Linked DNA regions of Cereibacter sphaeroides 2.4.1. The protein of the gene in region 1 binds, or shares a complex with, the protein of each later gene. Links are inferred from orthologs where the notes say so. Each region holds a gene or a part of one and is shown in the gene's direction. Other genes may lie near its edges. The genes, in order: secA and secY.

Region 1 (8,395 bases):
AGGTCAGGCGGCGCGCTTCGACGGGATCGGGTAACCGACATACGTCTTTTCGTCGACCCTAACCATCACCTTACCATCCGCCATCTGGCCGACGAGAAGGCCCTGAACCGAGACACAGCTACCGATCGTGATCGTCCTGAGCATCTGCTTTCCCCCAAGAAGCAAGTTTCCCCAGTCACAGGTTAGTCATAAAGCGATAAATAAACACTCACGATTTTGGTCGTAGAGCACCTTTGGGGTGCGACATATGAACGATTGAGGCGCTTGTGCCACAGAACCGTTACAGCCAGTCGCGCAGGATGGGGATCAGCGGCAGGTCTGCGGGCGGCATCGGATAGTCGCGAAGCGCCTGTGGCCGCACCCAGGCCAGCGTCTGGCCCTCGCGCGGCTGGGGGATTCCCTCCCACCGCCGGCAGGCGAACAGCGGCATCAGCAGATGGAAGGTCTCGTAGGCGTGGCTCGCGAAGGTGAGCGGCGCAAGGCAGCTCGCCTTCGTGTCGATGCCCAGTTCTTCCTTCAGCTCGCGGATCAGCGCGGCCTCCGGGCTTTCGCCCGGCTCAACCTTGCCGCCGGGAAATTCCCAGAGACCCGCGAGCGACTTGCCCTCGGGCCGCTGGGCCAGAAGCACGCGGCCGTCGCCATCGATCAGGGCCACGGCCGAGACGAGGACGATCTTCACGAGCGGTAGTCGGCGTTGATGTCGATGTAGCGGTGCGTCAGGTCGCAGGTCCAGACCGTGCGGCTGTCGGTGCCGAGGCCAAGATCGACCGCCACCACCAGTTCGGCCTGCTTCATGTAGGCCGCGCCGTCCTCTTCGCGGTAGTCGGGGCTGCGCCAGCCCTTCTCGGCCACGAGGATGTCGCCGAAGCGGATCGAGAGCTTGTCGCGGTCGGCCGCGGCGCCCGACTTGCCCACCGCCATGACGATCCGGCCCCAGTTCGGGTCCTCGCCGGCGATCGCGGTCTTGACCAGCGGCGAATTGGCGATCGCCATGGCGACCTTGTGGGCATCCTCGGCGCTGGCCGCGCCCGTGACCCGGACCTCGACGAATTTCGACGCGCCCTCGCCGTCGCGCACCACCTGCTGCGCGAGATCGAGCATCACCCGCCCCAGCGCCGCCTCGAAGTCGCGCCCGGCCTTCGAGCGCCCGTTGAGCTCGGCAGCGGGGCTCGTGCCGGTGGCGGCGAGCAGCAGCGCGTCCGAGGTCGAGGTGTCGCTGTCCACGGTGATCGCGTTGAAGGTGGCCTCCACCTGCCGCGACAGCATCTTCTGCAGCAGCGGCTGCGGGATCTTCGCGTCGGTGAAGATATAGACCAGCATCGTCGCCATGTCGGGCGCGATCATGCCCGAGCCCTTGGCGATGCCGGCGATCTGGATCGATCCGCCCTCGCCCTCGACCGTGGCCGAGGCGCCTTTCGGGAACGTATCGGTCGTCATCATGGCGCGCGCGGCCATCTCGATGGCGTCTCCCGACAGGCCCTCGACCAGCGCGGGGATCTGCGCGGTGATGCGCTCGTAGGGCAGCGGCTCGCCGATCACGCCGGTCGAGGAGGAGAAGACGCGCTCCACCGGCAGGCCAAGGGCCTCGGCCACGCCGCGGGTCACGGCCTCGACCGCCTCGACGCCCACGGCGCCGGTGAAGGCGTTCGAGTTGCCCGAGTTCACGATGATCGCCGCACCGGCCTCGGAGGCGGCGCCGATCTTGGCCTGACAGTCGAGCACGCAGGCCGCCCGCGTCGAGGAGCGGGTGAAGACGCCCGCCATGGCCGTGCCCGGCGCGAGCCGGATCAGCATCACATCCTTGCGGTTCTGGTAGCGCACTCCGGCCTCGACGGCGGAGAATTCCACCCCGCCGATGGCCGGCAGGGTGGGGAAGGAGGCGGGGGCCAGCGGCGACACCGGCTTGGCGCCCGCGGTCTTCGCTTCGGGCTTCTCGGCCTTCACGCGGGCCTTGAGCTTCGACAGCTTCTTCTTCAGCGACTTCGCTTCGTCTTTCCAGTCCGTCTTGCCCATGCCCGTGCCTCCGGTTCGCGGATCAGTCGAGCAGTTCTTCCTTCCGAAGCGCGGCGGGGTCAATCCCCTCGCCGGGCCGGGTGATCTCGGCCTTGGCCGTCACCTCGTCGATGTGGCGGGCAACCGCCTCCTGCTCGATCTGGCCCGCCAGCTCGTCGCGCATGTCGTCGAGCGAGGGTTTCTCGGCGATCCGGGTTTCGTTCAGCTTGACGAGGTGCCAGCCGAACTGGGTCTGGATCGGGCCCACGACCTCGCCCGGCTTCATCTTCACCACGGCATCCTCGAAGGGCTTCACCATCATGCCGAGACCGAACCAGCCCAGCGAGCCGCCGTTGGCGGCCGCGCCGTCCGAGGAATGCTCCTTGGCGAGCGTGGCGAAGTCGGCCCCGCCGTCGATCTCTTCCTTCAGCTTCTTGGCCTCGTCCTCGCTCGAGACGAGGATGTGCGAGGCATTGTATTCGGTCTGGGGCGCGGCATCGGCAAAGCGCGCGTCGTAGGCGGCCTGCAGCGCCTCGTCGGTCACCGCCCCCTCGACCACGCGGCGCATCGCCACGGCCGACAGGAAGCCACGCTCCTCGTTCTGCAGCGACAGCTGGTCACGCTTCGTCACCGAGCCCTCGATGGACTGGGCGAGCGCCGCCTGCTGGATCAGCTGCTCGAGGATGCCCTTGAAGAGCGCATCGTCGGGCAGGCTCTGATACTGGTCGGGCAGGCCCGCGCGGAGCGCGATCATGTGGCCCAGAGTGATGTCCTGACCGTTCACCGTGGCCACCACCGTGTCGGCCGTCGGCTCATCCGCACGGACCGGAGCGGCCAGCGCCAGCGCGCAGACGGCCGCGACGGACGCACCCCGCCAGAACCTTGCAATGTTCGCCATTCTCACCTTCTCCTGAACGGGCGCGCCCTCGCGCGACGTTGACTTGACCCCTCCATCCCCTTACATCGCTTGGGTCGCGTGAGCCGGGGCCGGGCTGTTCTGCCTTCTAGGAGACTACGGGCGGAGGGGGCAAGGCCGATGCCTCACACGATCATGTCAAGAGGACTTGGCTTGTCAGGAACGACCAGGCGGAGAAAACATGCTGGGTCTCGGAACGCTCGCGCGCAAGATCTTCGGAACGCCCAACGACCGCAAGGTGAAGTCCGTCCGCAGCCTCGTGGCGCGCATCAACGACCTTGAGCCGGAATTTCAGGCTCTCTCGGACGAGGGCATCAAGCAGAAGACCGCCGAATTCCAGCGACGGGTGCAGGAAGGCGGAGAAAGCCTCGACGATCTTCTGCCCGAAGCCTTCGCCAACTGCCGTGAGGGCGCGCGTCGCGCGCTCGGCCTGCGGGCCTTCGACGTGCAGCTGATGGGCGGGATCTTCCTGCATCAGGGCAATATCGCCGAGATGAAGACGGGCGAGGGCAAGACCCTCGTCGCCACCTTCCCCGCCTATCTGAACGCGCTCGCCGGCAAGGGCGTGCATGTCGTGACGGTGAACGACTATCTCGCCAAGCGCGACGCCGAATGGATGGGCAAGGTCTATGCCCAGCTCGGCCTCGCGACCGGCGTGGTCTATCCGTTCCAGTCCGACGAGGAGAAGAAGGCCGCCTACGCCGCCGACATCACCTATGCCACGAACAACGAGCTCGGCTTCGACTATCTCCGCGACAACATGAAGGCCTCGAAGGAAGAGATGCGCCAGCGCGGCCATTTCTTCGCCATCGTCGACGAGGTGGACTCGATCCTGATCGACGAGGCGCGGACGCCGCTCATCATCTCGGGCCCGAGCCAGGACCGCAGCGACCTCTATACCAAGGTGGACAAGCTGATCCCGGAACTCCTGGAAGAGCATTACAAGCTCGACGAGAAGACGCGGAACGTGACCTTCACCGAAGAGGGCAACGAGTTCCTCGAGAAGCGCCTGCTCGAGACCGGTCTCCTGCCCGAGGGCCAGTCGCTCTACGACCCCGAGAGCACGACCATCGTGCACCACGTCAACCAGGGGCTCCGGGCGCACAAGCTCTTCAACCGCGACCAGCAGTATATCGTCCGCGACGATGAAATCATGCTGATCGACGAATTTACCGGCCGGATGATGCGTGGCCGCCGCCTGTCCGACGGCCTGCATCAGGCCATCGAGGCCAAGGAAGGCGTCTCGATCCAGCCCGAGAACGTGACGCTCGCCTCGGTGACGTTCCAGAACTACTTCCGCCTCTACGAAAAGCTGGGCGGCATGACCGGCACTGCGGCCACCGAGGCCGAGGAATTCATGGAAATCTACGGCCTGGGCGTGGTCGAGGTGCCGACGAACCGGCCCGTGGCGCGCGCAGACGAGCATGACGCCGTCTATCGCACGGCGCGCGAGAAGCACGACGGGATCGTCGCCTCGATCAAGGACGCGCACGAGCGCGGCCAGCCGATCCTCGTCGGCACCACCTCGATCGACAAGTCCGAGGCCCTGTCCGACCTCCTGAAGACCGCGGGCATCCCGCACAACGTCCTGAACGCGCGCCAGCACGAGCAGGAGGCGCAGATCGTGGCCGATGCCGGCAAGCTCGGTGCCGTCACCATCGCCACCAACATGGCCGGCCGCGGCACCGACATCCAGCTCGGCGGCAATGTCGAGATGAAGGTGATGCAGGCGCTGGCCGCCGATCCCGCCGCCCACCCCGACGAGGTGCGCGCCCGGATCGAGGCCGAACATGCCGAAGAGAAAGAACGGGTGAAGGAAGCGGGCGGGCTCTTCGTGCTGGGCACCGAGCGCCACGAATCGCGCCGGATCGACAACCAGCTCCGCGGCCGCTCGGGCCGTCAGGGCGACCCGGGCCGCTCGGCCTTCTTCCTCAGCCTCGAAGACGACCTGATGCGGATCTTCGGCTCCGACCGTCTCGACAAGGTGCTCTCGACCCTCGGGATGAAGGAAGGCGAGGCCATCGTCCATCCCTGGGTGAACAAGTCGCTCGAGAAGGCGCAGGCCAAGGTCGAGGCGCGCAACTTCGACATCCGCAAGCAACTCCTCAAGTTCGACGACGTGATGAACGATCAGCGCAAGGCGATCTTCAGCCAGCGCCTCGAGATCATGGAGACCGAGGACCTGTCCGAGATCGCGCAGGACATGCGCTATCAGGTGATCGACGACCTGATCGATCAGCACATGCCGCCGCGCAGCTACGCCGACCAGTGGGACATCGAGGGGATGCACCGCGCGGTGCAGGACAAGCTCGGCCTCGATGCGCCGCTCGCCAAATGGGCGCAGGAGGAAGGCGTCGATCAGGATGTGGTGCGCGAGCGCCTCTGCGAGGCCTCCGACCGGCAGATGACCGAGAAGGCCGAAGCCTTCGGCCCCGAGACCATGCGCTCGATCGAGAAGCAGATCCTGCTCCAGACCATCGACGCCAAGTGGCGCGAGCATCTGCTGACGCTCGAACATCTGCGCTCGGTCGTGGGCTTCCGCGGCTATGCGCAGCGCGATCCCCTGTCGGAATACAAGACCGAGGCCTTCGCTCTTTTCGAATCGATGCTGAACTCGCTCCGGCAGGATGTGACGCAGAAGCTGGCCCAGGTCCGTCCGCTGAGCGAGGAAGAGCAGCAGGCGATGATGCGCCAGTTCCTCGATCAGCAGCGCGCGGCGGCCGCGGCAGAAGCGCCGGTCGCGCCCGCGCCGCAGCCGGCGGCGGCGGCTCCGCAGCCGACCCCCGAGCTCGTCGGCGCCGAGGCGGGCGAGCCGGATCCCGCGGCCTGGGGCAATGTGGCCCGGAACGACCCCTGCCCTTGCGGCTCGGGGCTGAAATACAAGCACTGCCACGGCCGTCTCGACTGACCGCCCTCTCCCACCTCATCCGCGCCCGCCGCGGATGAGGTTGACAGCTGTCATCTTTCGCGCCCGCATGCGTCTCGTCTCCCCCATGGTCTGCTGGAGCATCCGTCCGGAGTCATGAACAGGCTGCCTCGCATCATGGGCAGGCTATCGCGGACGGGCTTCAGAGGATGGTCCGGGGCCCTGTCGGCCGCACTTTTCTTGGCGGCTGCGCCCGCCCCGGCGCAGGACATCACCCTCACCTCGCGCAGCGGCGCCATCGTGCTCGATGGCACGCTTCTGGGCTTCGACGGGGAATTCTACCGGATCGCCACCCGCTTCGGCCCCCTCACGGTCGATTCTGCCGGCGTCACCTGCACCGGACCGGGCTGCCCGGACCTGATCGCCCCGCTGGCCGAAATCCGCATCCTCGGCGCGACCGAGGCGGGCGAGAGCCTGCTGCCGCGGCTGCTGCGCGCGCAGGCCGCGGCGCGCGGCTACACGCTGCGCCCGCTCGCCGCCGACGCCGGATTTGCGACCGAGATCCTCGACGCCCATGGCACAGCGGTGGCGCGCGTGAGCTTCTCCCCGGCCTCGCCCGCCGCCGCGGCCGAGGCGCTCGGGGCGGGCGCGGCCGAGCTGGTCATCGCGGCCCATGCCGATCCCGGCATGACGACGCGCGTGCTGGCGCTCGATGCGCTGGTGCCGATCGTGGCGGCCGACAATCCGGTGCCGCGCGTCTCGACCCCCGATCTGGCGCGGGCGCTGTCGGGCGAGATCTCGAACTGGAAGGAACTGGGCGGGCCCGACATGCCGCTCGTCCTGCACGCGCTCGCACGCGACATCAGCCTCGAGGCGGCGCTCGAGGCCCGGCTGGGGCGGCCGATCGCGGCCGAGATCACGCACCCGGATCTGGCGAGCCTCGCCGCAGCGGTGGCCCGCGACCCCTATGCGCTGGCGATCACGGGCCAGACCGCGCGCGGCGCCGCGCGGGTCCTGCCCCTGACCGACAGTTGCGGCTTCCCGCTGGTGCCCTCGCCGCTCGCCGTCAAATCGGAGGATTACCCGCTCGCCCTCCCCGTCTTCCTCGTGAGCCCGCCGCGGCGCCTGCCGCTGTTTGCACGCGAGTTCCTCGAGTTCCTCTCCAGCGCGCCGGCGCAGGCGGCCGTGGCCGAAGCGGGCTTCGTCGACCGCCGCCCGAGCCAAGTGCCGCTGGCGTCGGACGGCCAGCGGCTCATGAATGCGATCCGCATCGCGGGCGAGGAAGTTCCCCTCGACGAGGTGAAGCGGCTGACCGATCTCATGGCGGGGGCCGACCGGCTGTCGATCACCTTCCGTTTCGAGGAGGGGACGGACAGTCTTGAGCCGCAGAGCCGCGAGAGTCTGAGCGAGCTGATCAAGCTGCTGGAGATCGGCCGGTTCCGCGGGCAGCAGCTGATGCTGGTCGGGTTCTCGGACGGGCGCGGGCCGGCCAGGGGCAATCTCGACCTGTCGCGGGAGCGGGCGGAGGCCGTCGCTGCGGCGTTGCGCGAGGCCGTGCCGGAACTGGGCCCGCCGCTGGTCGAGGGCTTCGGCGAGGCGCTGCCGCTTGCCTGCGACACGACGGTGGCCGGGCGGCGGATGAACCGTCGGGTGGAGCTCTGGTTGCGGCCGCTCACAGATAGCCCTGCCCCCTGAAGCTGACCTCGCGTCCGCGCCCGATGACCAGATGGTCATGGAGAACGATCCCGAGCGTGGAGGCCGCCTCCTGGATCTGCGCGGTCATGGCCACATCCTGATCCGACGGCGTGGGATCGCCGGAGGGATGGTTGTGGACGAGGATCAGGGCCGAGGCGTTCAGCTCCAGCGCGCGCTTCACCACCTCGCGCGGATAGACCGGCACATGATCCACCGTCCCGCGGGCCTGCTCTTCGTCGGCGATCAGCACGTTCTTCCGGTCGAGGTAGAGCACCCGAAACTGCTCGGTGGCGCGGTGCGCCATGGTGGTGTGGCAATAGTCGAGAAGCGCGGCCCAGGACGTAAGCACCGGCTGGTTCATCACCCGCGCCCGCGCCATGCGCTGCGCCACCGCCTCGAGAATTTTCAGATCCTGCGCCACCGCCTCGCCCACACCCTCCACATCGAGGAGGCGCGCCATGTCGGCGGTGACGACCCGGTTCAGGTCGCCGAACCGGTCGATCAGGCGGCGGGCGAGCGGCTTCACATCCTGCCGCGGGATCGAGCGGAAGAGCAGAAGCTCCAGCAGCTCGTAATCCGGCATGGCGGCGGCCCCGCCCTCCTGAAACCGGGCCCGGAGCCGCTTGCGGTGATCGGCGATGTAGGACGGCAGCCGAGCGCCGAGCGGCTCGGCCAGAGCCTCGTCCTCGTCGCCGGGGAAGAGGGGAAGGGACGCTTCCTGAAAGGCGCGAGTCGCACACATTCGGGCAGTCTGGGGCAGCGCTGGTTGCAAAATGGTTAATTCCCGCCACCCAGACCGGGAGCCGGGAGCCGGGAGCCGGGAGCCGGGAGCCGGGAGCCGGGAGCCGGGAGCCGGGAGCCGGGAGCCGGGAGCCGGGAGCCGGGAGCCGGGAGCCGGGAGCCGGGGTTCTCCCGAGGGCGGGCCG
Region 2 (10,069 bases), 2.6 Mb from region 1 along the record:
CGGCGTGGCCATGAACCCGATCGACCACCCGCACGGCGGCGGCGAAGGCCGGACCTCGGGCGGCCGTCACCCGGTCACCCCGTGGGGCAAGGGCACCAAGGGCAACCGGACCCGCAAGAGCAAGGCTTCGGACAAGCTGATTGTCCGCTCGCGGCACGCGAAGAAGAAAGGGCGCTGAGCCATGGCACGTTCTACCTGGAAAGGCCCCTTCGTCGACGGGTACCTGCTGAAAAAGGCAGAGAAGTCGCGCGAGTCGGGCAAGAATGAAGTGATCAAGATCTGGTCGCGGCGCTCCACCATCCTGCCGCAGTTCGTGGGTCTGACCTTCGGCGTCTACAACGGCAAGAAGCACGTCCCGGTCAACGTGACCGAGGAGATGATCGGCCAGAAGTTCGGTGAATATTCGCCGACCCGGACCTACTACGGTCACGCGGCCGACAAGAAAGCGAAGAGGAAGTAATCCATGGGCAAGGAAAAGAACCCGCGCCGCGTGGGCGAAAACGAGGCTTTTGCCAAGGTGAAGATGCTGCGCACCTCGCCGCAGAAGCTGAACCTCGTCGCGGCCCTCATCCGTGGCAAGAAGGTCGACAAGGCGATCGCTGACCTCACCTTCTCGAAGAAGCGCATCAGCCAGGACGTGCTGAAGTGCCTGCAGTCGGCCATCGCGAACGCCGAGAACAACCACGGCCTCGACGTGGACGAACTCGTGGTCTCGGAAGCCTTCTGCGGCAAGAACCTTGTCATGAAGCGCGGTCGTCCGCGCGCTCGCGGCCGGTTCGGCAAGATCATGAAACCGTTCAGCGAGCTCACGATCAAGGTGAAGCAAGTCGGGGAGACTGCGTAATGGGTCAGAAGGTCAATCCGATCGGCATGCGCCTTCAGGTCAACCGCACCTGGGACAGCCGCTGGTTCGCCGAGTCGAAGGACTACGGCAATCTGCTGCTGGAAGACCTGAAGATGCGCGAGTTCATCCACGACTACGCCAAGCAGGCCGGCGTGTCGAAGGTGATCATCGAGCGTCCGCACCGCAAGTGCCGCGTGACGATCCACACCGCCCGTCCGGGCGTGATCATCGGCAAGAAGGGCGCGGACATCGAGACGCTGCGCAAGAAGCTGTCGGCCTTCACGAAGTCCGAGCTTCACCTGAACATCGTCGAGATCCGCAAGCCCGAGCTTGACGCCCAGCTGGTGGCCGAGTCGATCGCCCAGCAGATGGAACGCCGGGTGTCCTTCCGCCGCGCGATGAAGCGCGGCGTGCAGAACGCCATGCGGATCGGTGCCCTCGGCATCCGGGTCAACGTGTCGGGCCGCCTCGGCGGCGCCGAGATCGCCCGGACCGAATGGTACCGTGAGGGTCGGGTGCCGCTGCACACGCTGCGCGCCGACATCGACTACGCGACCTCGGAAGCCACGACCCCTTACGGGATCATCGGGGTGAAGGTCTGGATCTTCAAGGGCGAGATCCTCGAGCACGATCCGCAGGCGCACGACCGCCGGCATTCGGAAGCTCAGGAAGGTGCCGCACCGCGGCCGCCGCGTCGCGATCGCGAACGCGCGTAAGGGAGCAATGACAGATGCTGCAACCGAAACGGACGAAGTTCCGCAAACAGCACAAGGGCCGCATCCACGGTGAAGCCAAGGGCGGGTTCCTCCTGAACTTCGGCGGCTTCGGCCTCAAGGCCACCGAGCCCGAGCGTGTGACCGCGCGGCAGATCGAGGCTGCTCGCCGCGCGATCACGCGCCACATGAAGCGTCAGGGCCGGGTCTGGATCCGCGTGTTCCCGGACGTGCCGGTGACCTCGAAGCCCACCGAAGTCCGGATGGGTAAGGGCAAGGGCTCGGTCGACTACTGGGCGGCCAAGGTGAAGCCGGGCCGGATCATGTTCGAGATCGACGGCGTGTCCGAGACCATCGCCCGCGAGGCCCTGCGCCTCGGCGCGATGAAACTGCCGGTCATGACCCGGATCGTGGTCCGCGAGGACTGGTGATCTCCCGCCCCAGGCGGGCAGGACAGAGGCCCCCGGACGCAGCCGCGCCCGGGGGCCTTTTCAATGAAACAAGGCCGGAGGGGCATTCTTTCGCTTGCCCTTCGGCCGAACCTCCTGTAGCAGGCTGCATCCTGCGGATTCCGGGTCACCGGATTCGCGGATTTGTCATTGATCCACCAGATCCAAGGTAACCCTGCCAAGGTCGGGAGCCCTCTGGTGATTGAAGAAGGAAAGAGGCGATGACCACCGCCCAGGAACTGCGGTCCAAGACCCCGGACCAGCTCCGCGACCAGCTCGTGGCGCTCAAGAAAGAGGCCTTCAACCTCCGCTTCCAGCAGGCCACCGGCCAGCTCGAGAACACCGCCCGCATGCGCGCCGTCCGCCGCGACGTTGCCCGCATCAAGACGGTCCTGAACGAGATGGCCGCTTCGGCCGCTGCGAACTGAGAGGAAGCCTCCCATGCCCAAACGCATCCTGCAAGGCACCGTGACCAGCGACAAGAACGAGCAGACCGTGACGGTCCTCGTCGAGCGCCGCTTCAAGCACCCGCTGCTGAAGAAGACGGTCCGTCTGTCGAAGAAATACCGGGCCCATGACCCGGAGAACCAATTCAAGGTCGGCGACATCGTCCGCATCGAGGAATGCGCGCCCATCTCGAAGACGAAGCGCTGGAAGGTCGTGACCGACGCCGTCGTGGCGTGACGTCCGCCTTTCTGCCTGAACGAAACCCTGGGGCCGTGGGATCTAGCGGTCCCCAAAGGTCGGGAGAAACCAAATGATCCAGATGCAGACCAATCTGGATGTCGCTGACAACTCCGGCGCTCGCCGAGTTCAGTGCATCAAGGTTCTGGGTGGTTCCCACCGTCGCTATGCCAGCGTCGGCGACATCATCGTGGTGTCGGTGAAGGAAGCCATCCCGCGCGGTCGCGTGAAGAAGGGCGATGTCCGCAAGGCCGTCGTCGTGCGCACCGCCAAGGAAGTCCGTCGTGAAGACGGCACCACCATCCGCTTCGACCGCAACGCCGCCGTCATCCTGAACAACCAGGGCGAACCGGTCGGCACCCGTATCTTCGGGCCGGTCGTGCGCGAGCTGCGTGCCAAGAACTTCATGAAAATCATCTCGCTGGCGCCGGAGGTGCTCTGATGGCTGCGAAGCTGAAGAAGGGTGACCGCGTCGTCGTGCTGGCCGGCAAGGACAAGGGCAAGCAGGGCGAGATCACTGCGGTGATGCCGAAGGACAACAAGGCCGTGGTCGAGGGCGTGAACGTCGCCATCCGCCACACCAAGCAGACGCCGACCGCCCAGGGCGGCCGTCTCGCCAAGGCGATGCCGATCGACCTGTCGAACCTCGCGCTGCTCGATGCCAACGGCAAGGCCACGCGCGTGGGCTTCCGCTTCGAGGGCGAGAAGAAGGTCCGCTACGCCAAGACCACGGGGGATGTCATCTGATGCTCGACCAGACCAACTACACCCCGCGCCTGAAGGCGGCCTATGCGAACAGCGTTCGCGCCGCCATGAAGGAAGAGTTCGGCTACAAGAACGACATGCAGATCCCGCGTCTGGACAAGATCGTCCTGAACATGGGCGTCGGCGAGGCGGTCAAGGACACCAAGAAGGTGAAGACCGCTGCGGAAGAGCTCTCGATGATCGCCGGCCAGAAGGCCGTCGTGACCCACGCCAAGAAGTCGATCGCCGGCTTCCGCGTGCGCGAGCAGATGCCGCTCGGCTGCAAGGTGACGCTCCGCGGCGACCGCATGTACGAATTCCTCGACCGTCTGATCACGATCGCGCTGCCCCGCGTCCGCGACTTCCGCGGCGTGAAAGGCAACTCGTTCGATGGCCGCGGCAACTACGCGATGGGCCTCAAGGAGCAGTTCGTGTTCCCCGAGATCAACTTCGACAAGGTCGACGAGGTTCTCGGCATGGACATCATCATCTGCACCACCGCGAAGACCGACGCGGAAGCGAAGGCGCTGTTGAAGCAGTTCAACATGCCGTTCATCAGCTGATCGCGGGAGAGAGAAGAGTATGGCGAAGAAATCCATGATCGAACGCGAGATCAAGCGCGCGAAGATGGTGCAGCAGTATGCTGCCAAGCGCGCCTCGCTGAAGGAGATCACCACCAACGCGGACCTGCCGATGGAGCAGCGCTTCAAGGCGCAGCTCAAGCTGGCCGAACTGCCGCGCAACTCGTCGGCCACGCGGATCCACAACCGCTGCCAGCTGACGGGCCGTCCGCATGCGTATTATCGCAAGCTGAAACTCTCGCGGATCATGCTGCGTGAACTGGCCTCGTTCGGCCAGATCCCCGGCATGGTGAAGTCGAGCTGGTAAGGAGATCGGGATATGTCTGTGAACGATCCGCTCGGCGATATGCTGACCCGCATCCGCAACGCGCAGCTGCGTGGCAAGTCCACGGTGAGCACGCCGGCGTCCCGGCTGCGCGCCTGGGTGCTCGACGTGCTTCAGGCCGAGGGCTACATCCGCGGCTACGAGAAGAAGGAAACCGAGAACGGCCAGGGCGAACTGGTCATCTCGCTGAAGTACTTCGAGGGCACCCCGGTGATCCGCGAACTCAAGCGCGTGTCGAAGCCCGGCCGCCGCGTCTACATGGCCACGAAGGACCTTCCGAGCGTCCGTAACGGCCTCGGCGTGTCGATCATCTCCACGCCGAAAGGCGTCATGTCCGATGCGAGCGCACGCTCCGCCAATGTTGGCGGCGAAGTGCTCTGCACCGTGTTCTGAGGAGGGTTCAATGTCTCGTATCGGCAAGAAACCCGTACCGCTGCCGAAAGGCGTGACGGCCTCGATCTCGGGCCAGTCGATCGAAGTGAAGGGCCCGAAAGGCACCCGCAGCTTCTCGGCGACCGACGACGTGACCCTCGCGCTGGACGAAGGTTCGGTGAAGGTGACCCCGCGCGGCACCTCGAAGCGTGCCCGTCAGCAATGGGGCATGGTGCGGTCGCAGGTGGAAAACCTCGTGACCGGCGTCACCAGCGGCTTCAAGAAGGAGCTGGAGATCTCGGGCGTGGGTTACCGCGCGCAGATGGCCGGCAACGTGCTGAAGCTCTCGCTCGGCTATTCGCACGACGTCAACTTCGAGGTTCCGGCGGGTGTCACCGTCACCACCCCGAAGCAGACCGAGATCACGGTCGAAGGCATTGACCAGCAGCTGGTCGGCCAGGTGGCGGCGAACATCCGCGAGTGGCGGCGTCCCGAGCCCTACAAGGGCAAGGGCATCCGCTACAAGGACGAGTTCATCTTCCGCAAGGAAGGCAAGAAGAAGTAAGGGGCGCGACAATGGCGAACACGAAAAGAGAGCTGTTCCTCAAGCGCCGCCTGCGCGTCCGGAACAAACTGAAAGCATCGGCGAACGGGCGGCTCCGGCTGTCCGTCCACCGTTCCTCGAAGAACATCAGCGCCCAGCTGATCGACGACGCGAACGGTGTCACGCTGGCGGCGGCCTCGACCCTCGAGAAGGGCCTGGGCTTCGTCGGCAAGAACAACGTCGAGGCGTCGGCGGCCGTGGGCCGTGCGATCGCCGAGCGGGCGAAGGCGGCCGGGATCGAAGAGTGCTTCTTCGACCGCGGCGGTTTCCTCTTTCACGGGAAGATCAAGGCCCTGGCCGACGCTGCCCGTGAAGGCGGCCTGAAGTTCTGAGGAGTAAGACGATGGCAGAAAGAGAGAACCGCCGGGACCGTCGCGACGATCGTTCGCGCGAGGAAACCCCGGAATTCGCCGATCGTCTGGTGGCGATCAACCGCGTCTCCAAGACCGTGAAGGGCGGCAAGCGCTTCGGCTTTGCGGCTCTGGTGGTCGTGGGCGACCAGCGCGGTCGCGTCGGCTTCGGCAAGGGCAAGGCCAAGGAAGTGCCGGAAGCCATCCGCAAGGCGACCGAGCAGGCCAAGCGCCAGATGATCCGCGTCGCGCTGCGCGACGGCCGGACCCTGCACCATGACCAGGAAGGCCGCCACGGCGCCGGCAAGGTCGTGATGCGGGCAGCCGTTCCGGGGACGGGGATCATCGCCGGCGGCCCGATGCGCGCCGTGTTCGAGATGCTCGGCATCCAGGACGTGGTGGCGAAGTCGCTCGGCTCGCAGAACCCCTACAACATGATCCGTGCCACGATGGACGGTCTGAAGCGGGAATCCAGCCCTCGTCAAGTCGCGCAGCGCCGCGGCAAGAAGGTGGCCGACATCCTGAAGAAGCCGGAAGCCGAAGTGGCGGAAGCGTAAGGAGTCCGCACCATGGCGAAAACGATCATCGTGAAGCAGGTCCGGTCGGCAGCCCGCCGTCCGGCCGTGCAGACCGCGGTCCTCAAGGGCCTCGGGCTGAACAAGATGCACCGGACCCGGGAACTGGAAGACACGCCGTCGATCCGCGGCATGGTCGCCAAGATCCCGCATCTTGTCGAGATCATCGAAGAGCGCGGCTGACGCCGGGCCTTTGAAAACATGGGGCGCGCGGGCTTGCACCGGGCGCCCTTTCCCCATATCAGGCGCGCGGAGAGGCGACTCTCTGCCCAACAACAAGAAACGCCGTGTTCCCTCCATCCGTCGCTGGCGGAGGGGTTCCGGCCAGGAGATAGCGACATGAAACTGAACGAACTCCGCGACAACGAAGGCGCAGCCCGCAAGAAGAAGCGCGTGGCGCGCGGCCCGGGCTCGGGCAAGGGCAAGACCGCCGGCCGCGGGATCAAGGGCCAGAAGTCGCGTTCGGGCGTGGCTCTGAACGGCTACGAAGGCGGCCAGATGCCGCTCTACCGGCGTCTGCCGAAGCGGGGCTTCACCAAGCCGAACCGCAAGGAATATGCCGTGGTCAACCTCGGCCTGATCCAGAAGTTCGTCGACGCCGGCAAGCTGGACGCCAGCCAGCCGATCGACGAGAACGCGATCGTGGCCGCGGGCGTGACCTCGCACAAGCGTGACGGCATCCGCGTGCTGGCCAAGGGCGAGATCACCGCGAAGCTCGCGCTGACCGTGTCGGGCGCCTCGAAATCGGCGGTGGAAGCGATCGAGAAGGCGGGTGGCTCGATCACCCTGACCGCTCCGGCTGCGGCGGCCGCCAGCGCAGAATAAGGTTGTGGGTGCGCCTGCGGGCGCATACATCACCTGACAGTTTTCCCGCGCCGCCGACCCGGAGAACGGATCGGCGGCGCCGTCATGAGAGAGACCGGGCATGGCATCTGCTGCAGAGCAAATGGCGGCGAACCTGAGTTGGGGCGCCCTCGGCAAGGCCACCGACCTTCGCCAACGCATCTTCTTCACCATTGGCCTGCTGATGGTGTATCGCCTCGGCACCTACATTCCCGTGCCGGGGATCGACGGCTCGGCCCTGCGCCAGTTCATGGACAGTGCGACGGCCGGCATCGGCGGGATGCTGAACATGTTCACCGGCGGCGCGATCAGCCGGATGGGCATCTTCGCTCTCGGCATCATGCCCTACATCTCGGCCTCGATCATCGTCCAGCTCATGGCCTCGATGGTGCCGAGGCTCGAGCAGCTCAAGAAAGAGGGCGAGCAGGGCCGCAAGAAGATCAACCAGTACACCCGCTACGGCACCGTGTTCCTTGCGACCTTCCAGGCCTGGGGCATCGCGATGAGCCTCGAAGCGGGCGATCTCGTGACGGATCCGGGGTTGTTCTTCCGCGCCGCCTGCGTCATCACGCTGGTCGGCGGCACCATGTTCCTGATGTGGCTCGGCGAGCAGATCACCGCGCGCGGCATCGGCAACGGGATCTCGCTCATCATCTTCGTGGGCATCGTTGCCGAGATCCCGGCGCACCTCGCCCAGTTCCTGAGCCAGGGCCGGTCGGGCGCCATCAGCCCTGCGGTGATCGTGGGCGTGATCGCCATGGTGATCGCCGTGATCACCTTCGTGGTCTTCATGGAGCGCGCGCTCCGCAAGATCCACATCCAGTATCCGCGGCGCCAGGTCGGCATGAAGGTCTACGACGGCGGCTCGTCGCACCTGCCGGTCAAGGTGAACCCGGCGGGCGTGATCCCGGCGATCTTCGCCTCGTCGCTCCTCCTGCTGCCGGTGACGATCTCGACCTTCTCGGGCCAGCAGACCGGCCCCGTCATGTCGACGATCCTCGCCTATTTCGGCCCCGGCCAGCCGCTCTACCTGCTGTTCTTCGCAGGCATGATCGTGTTCTTCGCCTATTTCTACACGGCGAACGTGGCCTTCAAGGTCGATGACGTGGCCGAGAACCTGAAGAACCAGAACGGCTTCATCCCGGGGATCCGTCCCGGCAAGAAGACCGAGGAATATCTCGAATATGTGGTGAACCGGATCCTCGTGCTCGGCTCGGCCTATCTCGCGGCCGTCTGCCTCCTGCCCGAGATCCTGCGCAACCAGCTCGGCATTCCCTTCTACTTCGGGGGGACGTCGGTGCTGATCGTTGTGTCGGTGACGATGGACACCATCAACCAGGTTCAGTCGCACCTGCTCGCCCACCAGTACGAGGGGCTGATCGAGCGGTCGCAGCTGCGTGGAAGGAAACGGACCGGGGCGAAGACTCCGACCCGCCGCTGAGGGAAGAGTGATGGTGAATGTGATACTTCTGGGGCCGCCCGGCGCTGGCAAGGGCACGCAGGCCAAGCGGCTCGAGGAGAGCCGCGGCATGGTGCAGCTTTCGACCGGCGACATGCTGCGCGAGGCCAAGACCTCTGGCTCCGAGATGGGGCGCCGCGCCGCCGAGGTGATGGACCGCGGCGAGCTCGTGACGGACGAGATCGTGATCGGCCTGATTCGCGAGAAGCTGCAGTCGCCCGCGGCGGGCGGCTTCATCTTCGACGGCTTCCCGCGGACGCTGAAGCAGGCGGATGCCCTCGGAGAGCTGCTCGCGCAGATGGGGCAGGGGCTCGACGCGGTGATCGAGATGCAGGTGGACGATGCCGCCCTCGTGGCGCGCATCACCGGCCGCTACTCCTGCGGCAGCTGCGGCGCGGTCTATCACGACGACACGAAGCCCACGAAGGTCGAGGGCGTCTGCGACGTCTGCGGCTCGACGGACCTGCGGCGGCGCGCGGACGACACGGCCGAGGCGCTGTCGAAGCGTCTGATGGAATATTACAAGAAAACCTCGCCCCTCATCGGCTACTACTATGCCAAGGGGCAGCTGTCGTCGGTGGACGGGCTGGCCGAGATGGACGCGGTCTCTGCGGCGATCTCGAAGGTTCTTGACAAGCGCGGGTGACTTTGCATCCGGCCTTGACGGCCGGGGCAAAAGCCCATAGATCACGGCGTCCCGCGAGGGAATCGTCCAGCGACGGGTTTTGTCCTGCGGCGAACAGTCCGGAGCGACTGCCGGCTCCGGTGGTTGTGAAAAAAGGTCCTGGAATTACGGGACCGCAACAAAAGGAAGAAACGTTTGGCACGTATTGCTGGCGTCAACATCCCGACCGCGAAACGGGTTCCGATCGCGCTCACCTACATCCATGGCATCGGCGACTTCGTGGCCGGTCAGATCTGTGACGCCGTGGGCATCGACCGCGCCCGTCGCGTCAATGAACTGTCCGACGCCGAAGTGCTCTCGATCCGCGAGTACATCGATGCGAACGTGACCGTCGAGGGCGACCTGCGTCGCGAAACCTCGATGAACATCAAGCGCCTGATGGACCTCGGCTGCTACCGCGGCCTGCGTCACCGTCGCGGCCTGCCGGTGCGCGGTCAGCGCACGCACACCAACGCCCGCACCCGCAAGGGCCCGGCCAAAGCCATTGCCGGCAAGAAGAAATAAGGGGCGCTGAGACATGGCACGTGACAAGACCCGCATGAAGCGCAAGGAACGCAAGAACATCGCCGCCGGCGTTGCTCATGTGAACTCCTCGTTCAACAACACCAAGATCCTGATCTCCGACGTGCAGGGCAACGCGATCTCCTGGTCGTCGGCCGGCACCATGGGCTTCAAGGGCTCGCGGAAATCGACGCCCTACGCGGCGCAGATGGCCGCCGAGGACGCCGCCAAGAAGGCTCAGGACCACGGCATGAAGACCATCGAGGTCGAAGTGCAGGGCCCGGGTTCGGGGCGCGAATCGGCGCTCCGCGCGCTGGCCGCCGCCGGCCTCAACATCACC

The links.
Region 2: the proteins of secA (region 1) and secY are in contact, whole or in part, in a crystal structure (PDB 3DIN), measured with the Thermotoga maritima proteins. The link is inferred for Cereibacter sphaeroides 2.4.1 from one-to-one orthologs. Residues at the interface, in WP_004082002.1 of Thermotoga maritima: Glu261, Ala262, Arg263, Lys300, Ala301, Arg302, Thr303, Ile304, Ile305, Leu323, Tyr324, Asp325, Pro326, Val329, Ser330, Tyr333, Ile336, Lys340, Phe345, Val349, Glu363, Phe364, Tyr374, Ser375, Gly376, Gly377, Glu393, Ile395, Thr482, Ser483; in WP_004081795.1 of Thermotoga maritima: Glu108, Gly109, Glu110, Glu111, Ala236, Glu237, Arg238, Arg239, Ile240, Thr241, Ile242, Gln243, Tyr244, Ala245, Arg246, Arg247, Val248, Thr249, Gly250, Arg251, Arg252, Val253, Tyr254, Gly256, Ala257, Ser258, Thr259, Tyr260, Leu261, Pro262.

What each region holds. Positions count from the first base shown.
Region 1 is NC_007493.2:2,929,989-2,938,383, forward strand. The notes cover bases 2,778-6,016. They hold secA (preprotein translocase subunit SecA), read left to right. Parts: upstream 2,778-3,089; coding sequence 3,090-5,816; downstream 5,817-6,016. Other genes in these bases: RSP_RS14230 (peptidylprolyl isomerase), read right to left, coding at 2,778-2,890; RSP_RS14240 (OmpA family protein), read left to right, coding at 5,931-6,016. Also shown: RSP_RS22265 (hypothetical protein), read right to left, coding at 4-144; RSP_RS14220 ((deoxy)nucleoside triphosphate pyrophosphohydrolase), read right to left, coding at 281-679; bifunctional glutamate N-acetyltransferase/amino-acid acetyltransferase ArgJ, read right to left, coding at 676-2,013; more of RSP_RS14230, read right to left, coding at 2,036-2,777; more of RSP_RS14240, read left to right, coding at 6,017-7,469; RadC family protein, read right to left, coding at 7,447-8,211. UniProt on the Escherichia coli protein: Required for protein export, interacts with the SecYEG preprotein conducting channel.
Region 2 is NC_007493.2:310,470-320,538, forward strand. The notes cover bases 6,358-9,345. They hold secY (preprotein translocase subunit SecY), read left to right. Parts: upstream 6,358-7,166; coding sequence 7,167-8,525; downstream 8,526-9,345. Other genes in these bases: rpmD (50S ribosomal protein L30), read left to right, coding at 6,358-6,424; rplO (50S ribosomal protein L15), read left to right, coding at 6,581-7,066; RSP_RS01625 (adenylate kinase), read left to right, coding at 8,536-9,189. Outside these bases: rplB (50S ribosomal protein L2), read left to right, coding at 1-178; rpsS (30S ribosomal protein S19), read left to right, coding at 182-460; rplV (50S ribosomal protein L22), read left to right, coding at 464-844; rpsC (30S ribosomal protein S3), read left to right, coding at 844-1,560; rplP (50S ribosomal protein L16), read left to right, coding at 1,575-1,988; rpmC (50S ribosomal protein L29), read left to right, coding at 2,228-2,434; rpsQ (30S ribosomal protein S17), read left to right, coding at 2,448-2,690; rplN (50S ribosomal protein L14), read left to right, coding at 2,764-3,132; rplX (50S ribosomal protein L24), read left to right, coding at 3,132-3,437; rplE (50S ribosomal protein L5), read left to right, coding at 3,437-3,997; rpsN (30S ribosomal protein S14), read left to right, coding at 4,017-4,322; rpsH (30S ribosomal protein S8), read left to right, coding at 4,335-4,733; rplF (50S ribosomal protein L6), read left to right, coding at 4,744-5,277; rplR (50S ribosomal protein L18), read left to right, coding at 5,289-5,648; rpsE (30S ribosomal protein S5), read left to right, coding at 5,660-6,223; more of rpmD, read left to right, coding at 6,236-6,357; and 2 more genes. UniProt on the Escherichia coli protein: The central subunit of the protein translocation channel SecYEG. Consists of two halves formed by TMs 1-5 and 6-10.